DNA from 2 places in the Streptomyces sp. NPDC127114 genome. Region 1 is predicted to be linked to the other one. Evidence: riboswitches for the same ligand, from Rfam matches in the RefSeq annotation. Region 1 holds a riboswitch; the other holds the start of a gene.
The links. A riboswitch is a leader RNA that binds a small molecule or an ion and turns the genes downstream of it on or off. The one in region 1 is predicted to bind thiamine pyrophosphate.

Region 1 (8,689 bases):
AATTCGCGTACTTCGCGGAGATGGCGAGGGCCGCGACGTCCGCCGCGCTCGCCCGCGGCTACGCCCTCGTCATCCTGCCCGCCACCTCACGACACGACGTCTGGTCCAACGTCGCCCTCGACGGAACCGTCGTCATCGATCCCTCCGACCACGACCCGGTCGTCACCGAGCTGGTCCGGCAGGGGCTGCCCGTCGTCTCCGACGGCCGCCCCGCCGGCACCCTCCCGGTCACCGCCTGGGTCGACAACGACCACGAGGCAGCCGTCCTCGACCTGCTCGACCACCTCGCCGCCGCCGGCGCCCGCCGGATCGGCCTGCTCACCGGAACCACCACCGACACGTACACCCGGCTCTCCACCACCGCGTACCTCAACTGGTGCGAACGGGTCGGCCAGGACCCCGTCTACGAGGCCTACCCCGCGCACGACCCCTGTGCGGGCGCCGTCGCCGCCGACCGCCTGCTCGCCCGACCCGACCGGCCCGACGCCGTGTACGGGCTCTTCGACCCCAACGGCACCGACCTGCTCGCGGCGGCCCGCCGCTACGGGCTGCGGGTGCCCGACGACCTGCTGCTCGTCTGCTGCAGCGAGTCGACCGTCTACGCCAACACCGAACCGCCCATCACGACGCTCTCGCTCAAGCCACGCCGGATCGGCACCGCCGTCGTCCAGCTCCTCATCGACGCCATCGAGGGAATCGAGACGGACGGCCCGGTCGAGCAGGTGATACCGACCGAGCTGATCGTCCGCACCTCCTCCCAGCGACGCTCGCCGCGGACGACGGTGAGCCCGCCACGCTCTCCCTCGAAGGACTGAACCCCGGAAGAGGGACCGCGCAGGACGACCACAAGGGGGGCGAGAGGTGCGGGGCGGGGGCCGCACCTCTGGGAACGGGCAGGGCCAAACCTCTGGGCGGCCCTGCCCGTTCCCTGGCCTGGACCTTCTCAATTCGGGCGAAACAACCGGTGAACCCGGAGTGGACCCGGATTCACCACCCCTGGTGCGTCACACAGGAGGACCCTCATTCCTATGATGGGCGGACGACACCGCGGACCACCACGACCAGGCCGGTCCGCGATGTGCAGGGCATCGCGACGGTGGTGGAGGGGTCGATGACACAGGGGGCCGGGCAGGAACCCGTGGTGCGCACGGCGACGTTGCGTGACTTCCGTGTACCTCCGTACGCCCGGGTGCCCGTCCAGGGGCACGCGGCCGAGCCGTTCCCGGCCGACGCACCCACGCCTCCCGCCGCGCCCGCGCCCGCGGCCGCTCCGGCCTCCGGCCCGGCGGTCGCTCCCGCTGCTCCCGCGGCCGCTCCCGCCGACGCGACGCTCCACCTGGGCTCGCTCGCCTCGGGCCACCCCGGAAACGCGTTCCCCGAGGACGAGCCGCCCGAGGGGTACACGCCGACCGAACGCGACCTGCCGATCATCAACCGGGGCGACACCGTCCAGGTCCACGTCACGCCCGTGCCCCAGCCGGCCCCGGCCTCCGCGCCGGGCGACGGCCCCGGCCCGCTCTACGTCGTCGGCGACGTGCACGGCTACCTCGACGAGCTCCTGGAGGCGCTCCGCGCCCAGGGCCTCATCGACGAGAACGGCGGCTGGGCCGCCGGCAACGCCCGCCTGTGGTTCCTCGGCGACTTCACCGACCGCGGGCCCGACGGCATCGGCGTGATCGACCTCGTGATGCGCCTGTCCGCCGAGGCCGCCGCCGCCGGCGGCTACTGCAAGGCCCTCATGGGCAACCACGAACTGCTCCTGATCGGTGCCAAGCGGTTCGGCGACACACCGGTCAGCTCCGGCGCCGGCACCGCCACCTTCCAGGCCGCCTGGCTGCTCAACGGCGGCCAGAAGCAGGACATGGACCGCCTCCAGGACGTCCACCTCCAGTGGATGTCCCGGCTCGACGCCGTCGTCGAGCAGGACGGCCACCTGCTCCTGCACTCGGACACCACGGCGTATCTGGAGTACGGCGACACCATCGAGGACGTCAACGACAAGGTCCACGAGATCCTCAACCGGAACGACGCGGACGAGGTCTGGGACCTGTTCCGGAAGTTCACCAAGCGCTTCGCGTTCCGCGACGAGGCCGCCGGCCCGCAGGCGGTGCGGGAGCTGCTCGGCACCTACGGCGGCAGCCGGATCGTCCACGGCCACAGCCCCATCCCGTACCTTCTCGGCCAGGTCGGCACGGAGGACGGCGAGGAGGGCGAGCGCCCGGTCGTCGACGGCCCGCACGTGTACGCGGACGGTCTCGCCATCGCGATGGACGGCGGAGTGACCATGGCCGGAAAGCTGCTGGTCGTCCAACTCCCGCTGCCCGCCTGACGCATAACCCTCCGCATCCGGGGAAGGCGATTTCCGGGAACACCCTGTCACCGCGTGCCGTAACCGCCCTACCATCGGCTCATCCGTAGCAGGCTCTCCTCCGTTTCCGCCTGATCCGCCGTCGAGCACGGCCGGTTCCGGCCCCTACGGAGCATCGGGGGATGCACATGAACGTGGCTCCGCACCTGCTGACCGAGGACCGCGCCGAGTACGAGCGGGTCGTCGACGAGGCACTGCGCAACGCGCACGACCACCCGGATCTCGCCGAGGCCGGGACCCGGCTCAGCCCCGCCCAGCTGCGCGCGATGGCCCTGAACGCGACCGCGCTCATCACCACGGCGGCCGCGACCGAGTACGACCACTTCGTGAAGATCCGCGAGCAGGTCCGCGGTGCGGCACGGGGCACGGGCGGCGCAAGCGGAAGCGGTACGGGAAGCGGCACCCGAAGCGGTACGGGCGAGGTGCCGGCCGACACGGACGGCGCGGGCGTCGTCGCCGTCGTGACCGTCCTCGCACCGCTCCTCGCGGGCACCGCCGCGGTCGTCGTCCTCCTCGTCGGCGCCGTCCTGAAGATGCTCGACCCGCCCCCGGCCTTCGCCGACACCCTGCTCACCGCGGGCCTGTTCTTCGGCGCCGTCGCCGCGGCCGGCCTGCTCTGGGCGGCGGCCGGACTCCTCGTCACCGCTCTTCGCAACGGCGCCACGCAGGTCCCGGCCGGAACTCCCGACGACGAGCTGTCACGCGCCAGGGACGCCTGGCGCCAGGCGCTCCTGGAGCGCGGCGTACTGCCCTTCCTGCGCGAGGCGCTGGCCGCCACGCCCGCCGAGGCCGCCACGGCTCCGGCGCTCCCCCGGCAGTCCCCGCCGCCGGCCGGCCGCATACCCAAGGTCGGCTACAGCGGCCCGGACTTCACCAGCCCGGCCGAGGGCACCCCCTCACCCCGCCCGACCTACTCGAGCCCGGACTTCACCAGCCCGGACTTCGGCCCGCCGGATCACCGGCCGGAGTGAGGCACCGGCCCGCGACTCCCCCGAGTCTCGCGGGCCGGCACGTACGGGACGGGCCCCGGCTACTCCGCCATCGGCAGGTAGACCCGGTTCCCGGCGGCGGCGAACTCGGCCGACTTCGCGGCCATGCCCGCCTCGATCTCGTCCGCCTTCAGGTCACCGCCGTGCTCACGGCGGATGTCCTGGGAGATCTTCATCGAGCAGAACTTCGGGCCGCACATCGAGCAGAAGTGCGCCGTCTTCGCGGGCTCCGCCGGAAGCGTCTCGTCGTGGAACTCACGAGCCGTGTCCGGGTCCATGGCCAGGTTGAACTGGTCCTCCCAGCGGAACTCGAAGCGCGCGTCGGACAGCGCGTCGTCCCACTCCTGCGCGCCCGGGTGCCCCTTGGCCAGGTCCGCCGCGTGCGCCGCGATCTTGTAGGTGATGACGCCGGTCTTCACGTCGTCCTTGTTCGGCAGACCGAGGTGCTCCTTGGGCGTGACGTAGCAGAGCATCGCCGTCCCCCACCAGGCGATCATCGCCGCACCGATGCCCGACGTGATGTGGTCGTACGCGGGAGCGACGTCCGTGGTCAGCGGGCCGAGCGTGTAGAACGGCGCCTCCTCGCAGATCTCCTGCTGGAGGTCGATGTTCTCCTTGATCTTGTGCATCGGGACGTGGCCCGGGCCCTCGATCATCGTCTGCACGTTGTGGCGCTTGGCGATCGTGTTGAGCTCGCCCAGGGTCTTCAGCTCGGCGAACTGCGCCGCGTCGTTGGCGTCCGCGATCGAGCCGGGCCGCAGGCCGTCGCCGAGCGAGTACGTGACGTCGTACGCCGCGAGGATCTCGCAGAGCTCCTCGAAGTTCGTGTAGAGAAAGTTCTCCTTGTGGTGCGCGAGGCACCAGGCGGCCATGATCGAGCCGCCGCGCGAGACGATGCCGGTCTTGCGGCGGGCGGTCAGCGGCACGTACGGCAGCAGCACGCCGGCGTGCACCGTCATGTAGTCGACGCCCTGCTCGGCCTGCTCGATGACCGTGTCCTTGTAGATCTCCCAGGTCAGCTCCTCGGCCTTGCCGTCGACCTTCTCCAGGGCCTGGTAGAGCGGCACGGTGCCGATCGGCACGGGGGAGTTGCGCAGCACCCACTCGCGGGTGGTGTGGATGTTGCGGCCGGTGGAGAGGTCCATGACCGTGTCGGCGCCCCACTTGGTCGCCCACGTCATCTTCTCCACCTCCTCCTCGATGGAGGAGGTGACCGCCGAGTTGCCGATGTTGGCGTTGACCTTCACCAGGAACCGCTTGCCGATGATCATCGGCTCGATCTCCGGGTGGTTGACGTTGGCCGGCAGGACCGCGCGGCCCGCCGCGATCTCCTCCCGTACGACCTCGGGCGAGACGTTCTCGCGGATCGCGACGTACTCCATCTCCGGGGTGATCTCGCCCCGGCGGGCGTACGCGAGCTGCGTCACCGCCTGGCCGTCGCGGCCCCGGCGGGGCAGCCGCGGGCGGCCGGGGAAGACGGCGTCGAGGTTCCTCAGCCCGCCGCCGCGCGGCGAGGTGTGCTTGATGCCGTCGTCCTCGGGCCGGACCGGACGGCCCGGGTACTCCTCCGTGTCACCGCGCGCGATGATCCAGTTCTCGCGCAGCGGCGGCAGTCCGCGCCGCACGTCGGTGTCGATGGTCGGGTCGGTGTACGGACCGGACGTGTCGTACAGCGTCACGTCCTTGCCGTTGGTGAGGTGCACCTGGCGGACGGGCACCCGGATGTCGGGGCGGGAACCCTCGACGTAGCCCTTGTGCCAGCCCGGCGTGCGCTCCTGCGGGCCGCTCTGGTCCTGGTCGGAGGCAGGCGTGCGTGCATCCTGAATGGTCATGAGACCGAATCTCCCTACGCCGGCATTACCCGGTAACAGGTTCGGCGGTCGGCGCAGCCTCCTCCCGTACGTACATCGGTACGCGCGTACGGTGATCAGCGCCCTCTCAGCCCGGTGCTCCGAGCTCCCGCGTGTGCAAAGGTGTCACCACGCTAGCGTCATCCCTGGCGTGCTGAACAGTGGGGGCCTCCACGTTCTTGCGATGATCGGTCGGTGACGTCAACGCAGCAGCCCCACGAACCCCACGGCGACGGGCACGGCCACGGGCACGGCCATGCGCACGGCCACGGCCCCGCCGCACCCGTCTCCCGGCACCTGCGGAAGGTCATCGCCGCGGTGCTCATCCCCTTCGCCACCGCCGTCGTCGTCGGCCTCGTGGTGCTGTGGCCGGGCGGCGCTCCCGGGCACGAGCGCACGGGCGTCGGCTTCGACCGGCAGACCGAGCAGGGCAAGGTCGTCTCCGTCGAGCGGGTCGACTGCAAGGACGTGAACGCCGCCCAGGTCCCGCCGACCGGCGACACCACCACCCCGCAGGGGCGCGAGGCGGTCAACGCCCAGCAGGGGCAGTGCGAGAAGGCGACCGTCGAGGTCACCACCGGTCAGGACAAGGGCCGTAGGTTCACCGAGATCGTCCAGCCGGACGCGCCGCGGCAACTCCACGAGGGGCAGGGCGTGGTGGTGGCGTACGCCCCCGACGCGCCGCGGGACCTCCAGTACTCCGTCACCGACGTGAACCGGAAGCTGCCGATCATCGTGCTCGCCGGCATCTTCGCGCTCGCCGTCGTGGTCGTCGGCCGGATGCGCGGCGTGATGGCGCTGATCGCGCTGGCGGCGAGCTTCGTGGTGCTGACCCTGTTCATCCTGCCGGCGATCATTCAGGGATCGAATCCGCTCCTGGTCGCCATCGTCGGATCGAGCGCGATCATGCTGATCGCGCTCTACCTGTGCCACGGCCTGTCGGCCCGCACCTCGGTCGCGGTGCTGGGCACGCTGGTCTCGCTGCTGCTGATCGGTCTGCTCGGCTCGCTCTTCATCGACTGGGCCTCGCTCAGCGGCAACACGGACGACAACACCGGCCTCATCCACGGCCTGTACCCGGACATCGACATGTCCGGTCTGCTGCTCGCCGGAATCATCATCGGCTCGCTGGGCGTGCTCGACGACGTGACGGTGACGCAGACCTCGGCGGTCTGGGAACTCCACCAGGCCGACCCGACGATGGGCCCCCGACGGCTCTACCGGTCCGCGATCCGGATCGGCCGCGACCACATCGCCTCGGTGGTGAACACCCTGGTCCTGGCCTACGCGGGCGCGTCGCTGCCGCTGTTGCTGCTGTTCTCGATCGCGCAGAGCAGCGTCGGGACGGTCGCCAACAGCGAGCTGGTGGCCGAGGAGATCGTCCGGACGCTGGTCGGCTCGATCGGTCTGGTCGCCTCGGTGCCGATCACCACCGGCCTTGCGGCACTGGTGGTTTCGGCGGACCGGCCCGGCCCGGGAACCGGCGGACAGCGCCCGGCACGGACCGGCGGCGGCGGACGGCGGCGCCGGGCCAAGTAGGCCCGGCGGTCAGCCCTCGCGGGTCAACCGGCGTTCTCCTCCGCCAGGATGCGGCCGAGGGCAGCCTCCAGGCTGTCCTCGAAGTCGCCCCATGTCTCTTCCTGCCCGAGCGGGACGAGCTTGTCCGTACGGTCGAGGAAGGCGACGAGCGGCGGTGCGCTCGCGCGGAACAGGGCGCGGTCGCCGCCCACCTGAAGACGGATCATCACGTCGGAGAGCCCCTCGGGGTCGGTCGGCGCGATGTGCACGTCGCCGTCCCCGCTGGGGCGGTTGATCCCGTCGAGCAGCAACTCGCGCCCGAAGGCCCAGGTCACGGGCGCGTCTCCGGGGAGGTGGAACGTCATCCGCACCGCATAGGGGTCGCGGGTCTCGTATCGCAGTTCCACCGGGATCCGGAAGGAGAGCTCCTCGGAGACGAGGAAGCTCATCAGGACCTCGGCCTGAACCGTCTCTCGCATCATGTACCCCGCAGTAGATGGAGCAGTTGTGTAAACACGCTGCTGAAAGCTGTGGTCGAAACGGCCAGGAATGATCCCCCATGGCCCTCTTGACGCAATCGTGCTGTACGCGCTAGCAGATCACAAGGAGTGATTTTTCAGATACTGATAGAGAACGCGAGCGAACTGAAGAGCCGTCCGATCTCATTCTGTAGCCGACCGATAGCAGGTAGCAATCGTTCTTCCTGGTGAAGAGGGAGGGAAATCGCCATCGCGGCCGCCGTGGACCCCGCGGTGATGGGAATGGCCGCACAGACCGTGCCGAGCGCATATTCCTGACGCTCCACCAGGGGTTCCATTCGCCCCATACCGCCCAAACGGTTCAAAAGGGACCGTCGATTACGCACCGTATACGGCGTGATGGCTTCCACCGGGTGGCGGTCGAGGTGGTCTTGACGAGCCTTCAGATCCAGTTGACTCAGCAGGCACTGCCCGATGGCGTGCGCGTGACCGGTCTCCCGGAAGTCGGCCCACTCCTCGACGGCGGGGGCCGCGGGGGTGTCGGCGACGGCGACGAGCTCGATCTCGCCCTCGCGGTAGATGGCGAAGTAGACGGGGACTCCGATGGAGTCCCGCCAGTGGGCGAGAGAGTCTTCGATCTTGGTGCGACGATTCTGCAGAACTCCGCCGCCGACCAGTCGGCCGGCGGCGTCACCGAAGACGAACACACCCTTCTCGCGGCGCAGATAGCCCTCGTGCGTCAGGGTGCGGAGCAGGTGGTACGCGGTGGGAAGCGGAAGTCCGGCCTCGCGCGCGAGCTGCTTGGCGGGAGCACCGTCCTCGTGGGAGCCCACGGCCTCCAGGAGTCTCAGCGCCCGCTGCACGGAACCGATCAGAGTAGGAGCAGCGGGCTGCGAAGCAGTGGCCAAAGGTCACCCCCAGGCGTGTCGACGAGTGCGTCGCACCCGCCCGCGGGGGCCGCCCCCGCGCGCCCGCCGCGGCCTGGGACCGGCGGGTCCGGTGGCGGACCCGTCCGGGGGCAGACACGATCACGCGTCGTTGCGGAGGTCTACGCCTGTGGTTCCCGGGGCGGCAGAGATTTCCACTCTAATGGCAGGTCCTAGGGCCAACCGGGTTTCGACCTGCGCGTTCCCTCGGCCGGGCTAATCGCCCGAGGGCACCGCATACCGCCGGGTAACTTGTGCTACCAGTCCTCGCGCCGGGAGGCCGACGAGGACGTGAACTTCCTGACGACGTAGATCAGACCGGCCACCAGCGCCACGAACACCAGCAGCTTGAACAGCAGGCCGACCACGAAGGTCAGGACGCTGGTGATCAGACCGCCGAAGACGACCAGAGCGATGACGGGTATGGCGATCCACTTCACCCACCACGGCATCCCCGCGAGAATCTCCTTCACCGCCATTGCGCTTACCTCATCTCCGAACGGTTCGCCGTCGCGCTCTGCGCCGGACACCTTCGATGCTAGGGGCGCAGCCGGGGCAC
Region 2 (8,689 bases), on a different contig from region 1:
GCCGAGGCCCCGGCCGCTGAGGCCCCGGCTGCCGAGGCGCCGGCCGCCGACGCCGAGCAGGCCTGACCCTTCCGGTCCCTCAGGACCTTCGGGTGACGACGGCGGGGGCCCACGAAGCCTCCGCCGTCCACCCGTGGACCCGCCCGATCTTTCAGACTTCGAGAGAGAAACAGACTCATGGCGAACTACACCGCCGCTGACGTCAAGAAGCTCCGCGAGCTCACCGGCGCCGGCATGATGGACTGCAAGAAGGCCCTGGACGAGGCCGACGGCGACGTCGACAAGGCCGTCGAGGCCCTGCGCATCAAGGGCCAGAAGGGTGTCGCCAAGCGCGAGGGCCGCTCCGCCGAGAACGGCGCCGTGGTCTCCCTCATCGCCGACGACAACACCTCCGGTGTCCTGGTCGAGCTGAAGTGCGAGACGGACTTCGTCGCCAAGGGTGACAAGTTCCTCGCCGTCGCCAACAAGCTGGCCGAGCACGTCGCCGCCACCACCCCGGCGGACATCGACGCGCTGCTCGCCTCCGAGATCGAGGCCGGCAAGACCGTCCAGGCGTTCGTCGACGAGGCCAACGCCAACCTCGGCGAGAAGATCGTCCTCGACCGCTTCGCGCAGTACGCCGACGGCTTCGTCTTCGCGTACATGCACCGCACCATGCCGGACCTGCCGCCGCAGATCGGTGTCCTCGTCGAGCTCGACAAGGAGAACGCCGAGGTCGCCAAGGGTGTCGCGCAGCACATCGCCGCGTTCGCCCCGAAGTACCTGGACAAGGACGACGTCCCGGCCGACGTCGTCGAGTCCGAGCGCCGCATCGCCGAGGAGACCACCCGCGCCGAGGGCAAGCCCGAGGCCGCGATCGCGAAGATCGTCGAGGGTCGCGTCAACGGCTTCTTCAAGGACGCCACGCTGCTCGGTCAGCCGTACGCCCTTGACAACAAGAAGACCGTCAAGCAGATCCTGGACGAGGCCGGCGTCACCCTGAAGCGCTTCACCCGCATCAAGGTCGGCATCTGAGTCCGTACGCAACGGACACCGGACCCCGGTAGGGTCTGAAGCAGCCGCTCGCGTGCGCGCGGGACGGCCGCAGATCTGACGAGGAGGCCATTGCCGTACGGGACACCGCAAGGACCCCAGGCAATGGCCTTCTTCGTATGTGCACGAGGAGATCCCCATGAATCAGGGCGCCGCACAGGGCGACGACAACAACGGCAAAAAGGCCGGCCGCTTCATGCTGAAGCTGTCCGGTGAGGCTTTCTCCGGAGGCACCGGCCTCGGAGTCGACCCGGATGTCGTGCACGCCATCGCGCGCGAGATCGCCGCCGTCGTCCGCGACGGCGCCCAGATCGCGATCGTGATCGGCGGCGGCAACTTCTTCCGTGGCGCCGAGCTCCAGCAGCGCGGCATGGACCGGGCCCGCTCCGACTACATGGGCATGCTCGGCACCGTGATGAACTGCCTCGCCCTCCAGGACTTCCTGGAGAAGGAGGGCATCGACTCGCGCGTCCAGACCGCCATCACCATGGGCCAGGTCGCCGAGCCGTACATTCCGCTGCGGGCCGTGCGCCACCTGGAGAAGGGCCGCGTGGTCATCTTCGGCGCCGGTATGGGCATGCCGTACTTCTCCACGGACACGACCGCTGCCCAGCGTGCCCTGGAGATCGACGCCGAGGCCCTGCTCATGGGCAAGAACGGTGTCGACGGCGTGTACGACTCCGACCCGAAGACCAACCCGGACGCGGTCAAGTTCGACGCGCTGGAGTACGGCGAGGTGCTGTCCCGCGATCTGAAGGTCGCCGACGCCACCGCCATCACCCTGTGCCGGGACAACACCCTTCCGATCCTCGTGTTCGAGCTGCTCGCCGAGGGCAATATCGCTCGCGCGGTGAAGGGTGAGAAGATCGGCACGCTCGTGAGCGACCAGGGCACCCGGGCCTGACCCGAACCGGGAACCGCCCCGCGAGGGGGCCGCACCCCGTCAGGGGGACGGTCCCCGCGAGGGGGATGGACAGAGCCCTGCCGGTCGTACACCGTGCAGGACACAACGCGACGACACGCAGGAGCTAGTGGTGATCGAAGAGACCCTCCTCGAGGCCGAGGAGAAGATGGAGAAGGCCGTCGTGGTCGCCAAGGAGGACTTCGCCGCGATCCGTACGGGCCGTGCGCACCCGGCGATGTTCAACAAGATCGTGGCGGACTACTACGGTGCCCTGACCCCCATCAACCAGCTGGCGTCGTTCTCCGTGCCGGAGCCGCGCATGGCCGTGGTGACGCCGTTCGACAAGAGCGCGCTGCGCAACATCGAGCAGGCCATCCGCGACTCGGACCTCGGCGTCAACCCGAGCAACGACGGCAACATCATCCGGGTGACGTTCCCGGAGCTGACGGAGGAGCGCCGCCGCGACTACATCAAGGTCGCCAAGGGCAAGGCCGAGGACTCCAAGATCTCGATCCGCTCGGTGCGCCGCAAGGCCAAGGAGACCATCGACAAGTTCGTCAAGGACGGCGAGGTCGGTGAGGACGAGGGCCGCCGCGCGGAGAAGGAGCTCGACGACCTCACCGCGAAGTACGTGGCGCAGGTGGACGAGCTGCTGAAGCACAAGGAAGCCGAGCTCCTCGAGGTCTGATGAACGACTCATCCTGGAGGTCCCCGGCCGGATCCGGCTTCGGGGGACCCGACCAGGGGCCTGCCCCGGCGGGTCCCGCCTACGACGGGCGGCAGGCGGCGCAGACTCGGCCCATGCCCATCGTGTCCGACGTTCCCGCCGGCGACAACCAGGACGATCACGACCGGGGGGCCGCTCTGCCGAGCGGTCCCCTGTTCCGTGACGAGACGCCGCACGAGCACCCGCCGCACGAGCCCCCGCAGGAGCCCATGTCCAGCCCCTCCCAGCCGCCGCACGCTCCTTCGCCCCGGCAGCAGCCGCGGCAGAAGAAGAGCGCGGGCCGTGACCTGGGTGCGGCGATAGGGGTCGGCGTGGGGCTCGGCGCGGTCATCATCGCGTCGCTGTTCATCTGGAAGCCGGCGTTCGTCGGGGTGATAGCGGTCGCCGTGGTGGTCGGCCTGTGGGAGCTGACCTCGCGTCTCCAGGAGCGCAAGGGCATCAAGGCGCCGCTGGTGCCGCTCGCGGTCGGCGGCGCGGCGATGGTCGTCGCCGGGTACGTGCGGGGTGCGGAGGGCGCGTGGGTGGCGATGGCGCTCACGGCGCTGGCCGTCCTCGTGTGGCGGATGACGGAGCCGCCCGAGGGCTATCTGAAGGACGTCACGGCGGGTGTGTTCGCCGCGTTCTACGTGCCGTTCCTGGCGACGTTCGTGGCGCTGCTGCTGACCGCGGACGACGGTCCGCAGCGGGTGCTGACGTTCCTGCTGCTGACGGTGGTCAGCGACACGGGCGCGTACGCGGTCGGCTGGCGGTTCGGCAAGCACAAGCTGGCGCCGCGGATCAGTCCCGGGAAGACGCGGGAGGGTCTGCTGGGGGCGGTCGCGTTCGCGATGGCGGCGGGCGCGCTGTGCATGCAGTTCATGATCGACGACGGCACGTGGTGGCAGGGTCTGCTGCTCGGTCTCGCGGTCGCGGCGAGTGCGACGCTGGGCGATCTGGGCGAGTCGATGATCAAGCGTGATCTCGGCATCAAGGACATGGGCACGCTGCTGCCGGGGCACGGCGGGATCATGGACCGCCTGGACTCGCTGCTGCCGACGGCGCCGGTGGTGTGGCTGCTGATGGTGGTCTTCGTCGGCAGCGGCTGACCGGCCCGGCCGGGCAGGGCCCGTCGTCCCCCTGGGGCGGCGGGCCCTTCGGCGTAGGCCAAGCGGGGGACGTCGGCGGCGGGGCCGTCGCCCCGGCGGGTCCGCGAGGGCAGGCATCGGACCATGACAGCGAAGGCAGATCCGGACCCGAAGCCGGCCCGGGCCGGTGGCGTCCTGCTGACCCTGGCGGCCGGGCAGTTCCTGATGGCGCTCGACAGCTCCGTCATGAACGTGTCCATCGCGACGGTCGCCGAGGACGTGGGCACCACGGTCACCGGGATCCAGGGCGCGATCACCGCGTACACGCTGGTGATGGCGATGCTGATGATTCCCGGCGGCACGGTCGGGGCGCTGATCGGCCGCAAGCGCGCCTTCATGATCGGCTGTCTCGTGTACGGCTGCGGATCGCTCACCACGGCCCTCGCGCCGAACCTGACCGTCCTGCTGATCGGCTGGTCGTTCCTGGAGGGTGTCGGCGCGGCGCTCATCATGCCCGCGATCGTGGCCCTGGTGGCCGGGAACTTCCCGACGGAGCGGCGCCCGGCCGCGTACGGCGTGGTGGCGGCCGCCGGAGCCGTCGCCATCGCGCTCGGGCCGCTGATCGGCGGTCTCGCCACGACCTACTTCTCCTGGCGCTGGGTCTTCGCCGGCGAGGTGCTGCTCGTCCTCGTCATCCTCGTTTTTGCCCGCCGCATCGCCGACGCGCCGGTCACCGAGCCGCCGCGGCTCGACCTGTTCGGCGCGTTCCTGTCCGCCGCCGGTCTGGGGGCCTTCGTCTACGGCGTGCTGCGGGCCGGCGCGTGGGGCTGGGTGCGGCCCAAGCCCGACGCGCCCGCCTGGCTCGGTGTCTCCCCGACCGTGTGGCTGGTGCTCGCCGGTCTGCTGCTGCTCTGGTTCTTCCTGCGCTGGGAGGCCCGGCTCGCCCGCGGCGGCGGGGACCCGCTGGTGGACCCGGCGATGCTGCGGAACCGGCAGCTGACCGGCGGACTGACCATGTTCTTCTTCCAGTACCTGGTGCAGATGGGCGTGTTCTTCCTCGTCCCGCTGTACCTCTCCGTGGCCCTCGGTCTGTCGGCGCTGTCGACCGGTGCCCACATCCTGCCGCTGTCGGTGACCCTGCTCGCGGCCGCGCTGCTGATCCCGCGCTTCTTCCCCGACGTCTCCCCGCGCCGGGTGGTGCGGCTCGGCGTGTTCGCCCTGCTCGCGGGGGCGGTCGTCCTGATGGCCGCCCTGGACGCGGACGCGGGGGCGGAGGTCGTCACCCTGCCGCTGCTGCTCATCGGGCTCGGCATGGGCGCGCTGGCGTCCCAGCTGGGGGCGGTCACCGTCTCCGCCGTCCCCGACGAGGAGAGCGCCCGGGTCGGCGGTCTGCAGAACTCCGTCACCAATCTCGGCGCCTCCATCGGTACGGCGCTCGCCGGGTCGATCATGATCGCCGTGCTCACCTCGTCGTTCCTGACGAGCGTCGACCAGAACCCGGCGATCCCCGCCGAGGTGAAGAGCCGGGCCTCCGTGGAGCTCCAGAGCGGCATCCCGTTCCTGTCGGACGCCCAGCTCTCGGACGCCCTGGACGAGGCGGGCGTCGACCCCGCGGTCGCGGACGCCGCCCTCGACGCGAACGCCGCCGCCCGTCTCGACGGCCTGCGCGCGGCCCTCGCGATCCTCGCCGGCGCGTCCGTCGTCGCGCTGTTCTTCACCTCCCGGATCCCGGGGACGCAGCCCGGCCGGGCACGGCCGTGACGGCCGGCCGCCTTCGGCTCTTGGACACCGGCCGCGGTCTGCGACACTGGTAGGACCATGCCCAAGCCCGGAGAACTCACTTTCGTCGCCCCGCGCGGAGCCAAGCAGCCCCCGCGGCACCTCGCCGACCTCACGCCCGCTGAGCGCAAGGAGGCGGTCGCCGCGATCGGCGAGAAGCCGTTTCGCGCCAAGCAGCTGTCCACGCACTACTTCGCGCGGTACGCGCACGACCCGGCGGAGTGGACCGACATCCCCGCCGCGGCGCGCGAGAAGCTCGCGGGGGAGCTGCTGCCCGATCTGATGTCGGTGGTGCGGCACGTCTCGTGCGACGACGACACCACCCGTAAGACGCTGTGGCGGCTGCACGACGGCACGCTCGTGGAGTCGGTGCTCATGCGCTACCCGGACCGGGTGACCATGTGCATCTCCTCGCAGGCCGGCTGCGGCATGAACTGCCCGTTCTGCGCGACCGGCCAGGCCGGGCTCGACCGGAACCTGTCGACCGCCGAGATCGTGCACCAGATCGTCGACGGCATGCGCGCGCTGCGTGACGGCGAGGTGCCCGGTGGTCCGGCGCGGCTGAGCAACATCGTCTTCATGGGGATGGGCGAGCCGCTCGCGAACTACAAGCGGGTGGTCGGGGCGATCCGGCGGCTGACCGACCCCGAGCCGGACGGTCTCGGCCTGTCGCAGCGCGGCATCACGGTGTCCACCGTCGGCCTGGTGCCGGCGATGCTGCGGTTCGCGGACGAGGGCTTCAAGTGCCGGCTCGCGGTGTCGCTGCACGCGCCGGACGACGAGCTGCGCGACACCCTCGTGCCCGTGAACACCCGCTGGAAGGTCCGGGAGGTCCTCGACGCGGCCTGGGAGTACGCGGAGAAGTCCGGACGCCGGATCTCCATCGAGTACGCCCTGATCCGCGACATCAACGACCAGGCCTGGCGCGGCGACCTGCTGGGCCGGCTGCTCAAGGGCAAGCGGGTGCACGTGAACCTGATCCCGCTGAACCCGACGCCCGGCTCCAAGTGGACCGCGTCCCGCCCCGAGGACGAGAAGGCGTTCATCGAGGCCATCGCCGCCCACGGCGTGCCCGTCACCGTCCGTGACACCCGCGGACAGGAGATCGACGGTGCCTGTGGACAGCTGGCCGCCGCCGAACGCTGACCTTGTACTCTGAGCTCGAACACATCTGCATATTCCGACAGGGGAGCGCCACAGCGCTGAGAGTGCGGTGACCTGCCTGGCCAGAGCCAGGCACAGCGACCGCAGACCCTCTGAACCTCGCCCAGGTCATTCTGGGTAGGAAGTTCGGTCGTAACTCGAGCTGTTGCGCCCTGCCCGCGCCCGGTGTTCCCCGGCGCGGGCAGGGCCGCGTCTCCTTCTGGTCACACCCAGGAGGACATTCACGTGAACACCAGGAAGGCGGCCGCCGCCGCGCTCGCCGCGGCGCTCGGCATCGGCACCCTCGCCGCCTGCGGCACCGACGACGTCAGGGACGCGGCCGGGAAGACGGACACGCCCGCGCCGAAGACCGTCACCCTCGTCAGCCACGACTCGTTCAACGCCTCCAAGGAGGTGCTCGCCGAGTTCACCAGGCAGACCGGTCTCACGGTCAAGGTGCTCAAGAGCGGCGACGCCGGCGAGGCGGTCAACAAGGAGATCCTGACCAAGGGCTCCCCGCAGGGCGACGTGTTCTTCGGCGTCGACAACACCCTGCTGTCCCGCGCCCTCGACAACGGCATCTTCGTCCCGTACGAGGCGAAGGGCCTGGACCGGATCCCGGCCGCGCTGCAGCTCGACAAGGAGCAGCACCGGGTCACGCCGATCGACTCCGGCGACATCTGCGTCAACTACGACAAGCAGTACTTCGCCGACAGGAAGCTGGCCCCGCCGCAGACCTTCGACGACCTGGCGAAGCCGGCGTACAAGGACCTCCTCGTCGTCGAGAACCCCGAGCGGTCCTCCCCGGGCCTCGGCTTCCTCCTCGGCACCGCCGCGAAGTACGGCGACACCGGGTGGCAGGACTACTGGAAGAAGCTCAAGGCCAACGGTGTGAAGACCGTCGACAGCTGGGAGCTGGCCTACAACCAGGAGTTCTCCGGCTCCGCCGGCGGCAGGAAGGCCAAGGGCGACCGTCCGCTCGTCGTCTCCTACGCCTCCTCCCCGCCGGTCGAGGTGCTGTACGCCGACCCGCAGCCCACGGTGGCGCCGACCGGTGTGTCCACCGGCACCTGCTTCCGGCAGACGGAGTTCGCGGGCCTGCTGAACGGGGCGAAGAACCCCGAGGGCGGCAAGAAGCTGATCGACTTCCTGATCTCCAAGAAGTTCCAGGACGACATGCCGCTCCAGATGTTCGTCAACCCCGTCACGAACGACGCGACGCTCCCGGAGCTGTTCACCAAGCACGGCGTGGTGATCGAGCAGCCCTACGCGATGGAGCCGAAGAAGATCGCCGACAACCGTGACCAGTGGATCCAGCAGTGGACCTCGCTCGTCCTGAAGTAGTCGTCCCGGACCGGCGGGGAAGCGCGGCGCGGCTGGGCCTGATGGCCCTGCCCGTCGTCTTCTTCGCCGTGTTCTTCGCCTGGCCCGTGGTCTCGATCGTCGAGCGCGGGCTCAGGCCGGACGGCCACTGGGAGCTCGGCCGGTTCGGCGAGACGCTGACCCGGCCGGAGATCCTGGACGTCCTGTGGTTCACGCTGTGGCAGGCGCTCGCCTCCACGGCCCTCACGCTGCTGGTGGCGCTGCCCGGCGCTTACGTCTTCGCCCGCTTCGACTTCCCCGGCAAGCGGATCCTGCGGGCCGTGGTCACCGTGCCGTTCGTGCTGCCCACCGTCATGGTCGGCACCGCCTTCCTCGCGCTCGTCGGCCGCCGGGGCCTCCTCGACGACTGGTGGGGGGTACGGCTCGACACCACCGTGTGGGCGATCCTCCTCGCCCATGTCTTCTTCAACTACGCGGTCGTCGTCCGCACCGTCGGCGGCCTGTGGTCACAGCTCGACCCGCGCCAGGAAGAGGCCGCCCGGGTCCTCGGCGCCTCCCGCCTGCGCGCCTGGCGCACGGTGACGCTGCCCGCGGTCGCCCCGTCGGTCGCCGCCGCCGCGCTCATGGTGTTCCTGTTCACCGCGAGCTCCTTCGGCATCGTGCAGATCCTCGGCGGCCCCGCGTACTCCACCCTGGAGACCGAGATCTACCGGCAGA

Region 2: another riboswitch for thiamine pyrophosphate. It lies ahead of ACFVGS_RS15515 (thiamine ABC transporter substrate binding subunit); the one in region 1 lies ahead of thiC (phosphomethylpyrimidine synthase ThiC).

Annotation. Positions count from the first base shown of each region.
Region 1 is NZ_JBHXTJ010000032.1:27,470-36,158, reverse strand. It holds gene ACFVGS_RS27210 (LacI family DNA-binding transcriptional regulator) at 1-815, shown strand, start outside; gene ACFVGS_RS27205 (metallophosphoesterase) at 1,097-2,329, shown strand; gene ACFVGS_RS27200 (hypothetical protein) at 2,491-3,339, shown strand; gene thiC (phosphomethylpyrimidine synthase ThiC) at 3,399-5,189, opposite strand; TPP riboswitch at 5,184-5,330, opposite strand; gene ACFVGS_RS27190 (YibE/F family protein) at 5,403-6,746, shown strand; gene ACFVGS_RS27185 (SsgA family sporulation/cell division regulator) at 6,770-7,204, opposite strand; gene ACFVGS_RS27180 (IclR family transcriptional regulator) at 7,342-8,067, opposite strand; gene ACFVGS_RS27175 (DUF5326 family protein) at 8,388-8,609, opposite strand.
Region 2 is NZ_JBHXTJ010000012.1:143,254-151,942, forward strand. It holds gene rpsB (30S ribosomal protein S2) at 1-66, shown strand, start outside; gene tsf (translation elongation factor Ts) at 178-1,014, shown strand; gene pyrH (UMP kinase) at 1,172-1,936, shown strand; gene frr (ribosome recycling factor) at 2,067-2,624, shown strand; gene ACFVGS_RS15500 (phosphatidate cytidylyltransferase) at 2,624-3,748, shown strand; gene ACFVGS_RS15505 (MFS transporter) at 3,872-5,488, shown strand; gene rlmN (23S rRNA (adenine(2503)-C(2))-methyltransferase RlmN) at 5,546-6,652, shown strand; TPP riboswitch at 6,682-6,812, shown strand; gene ACFVGS_RS15515 (thiamine ABC transporter substrate binding subunit) at 6,896-7,993, shown strand; gene ACFVGS_RS15520 (ABC transporter permease) at 8,035-8,689, shown strand, end outside.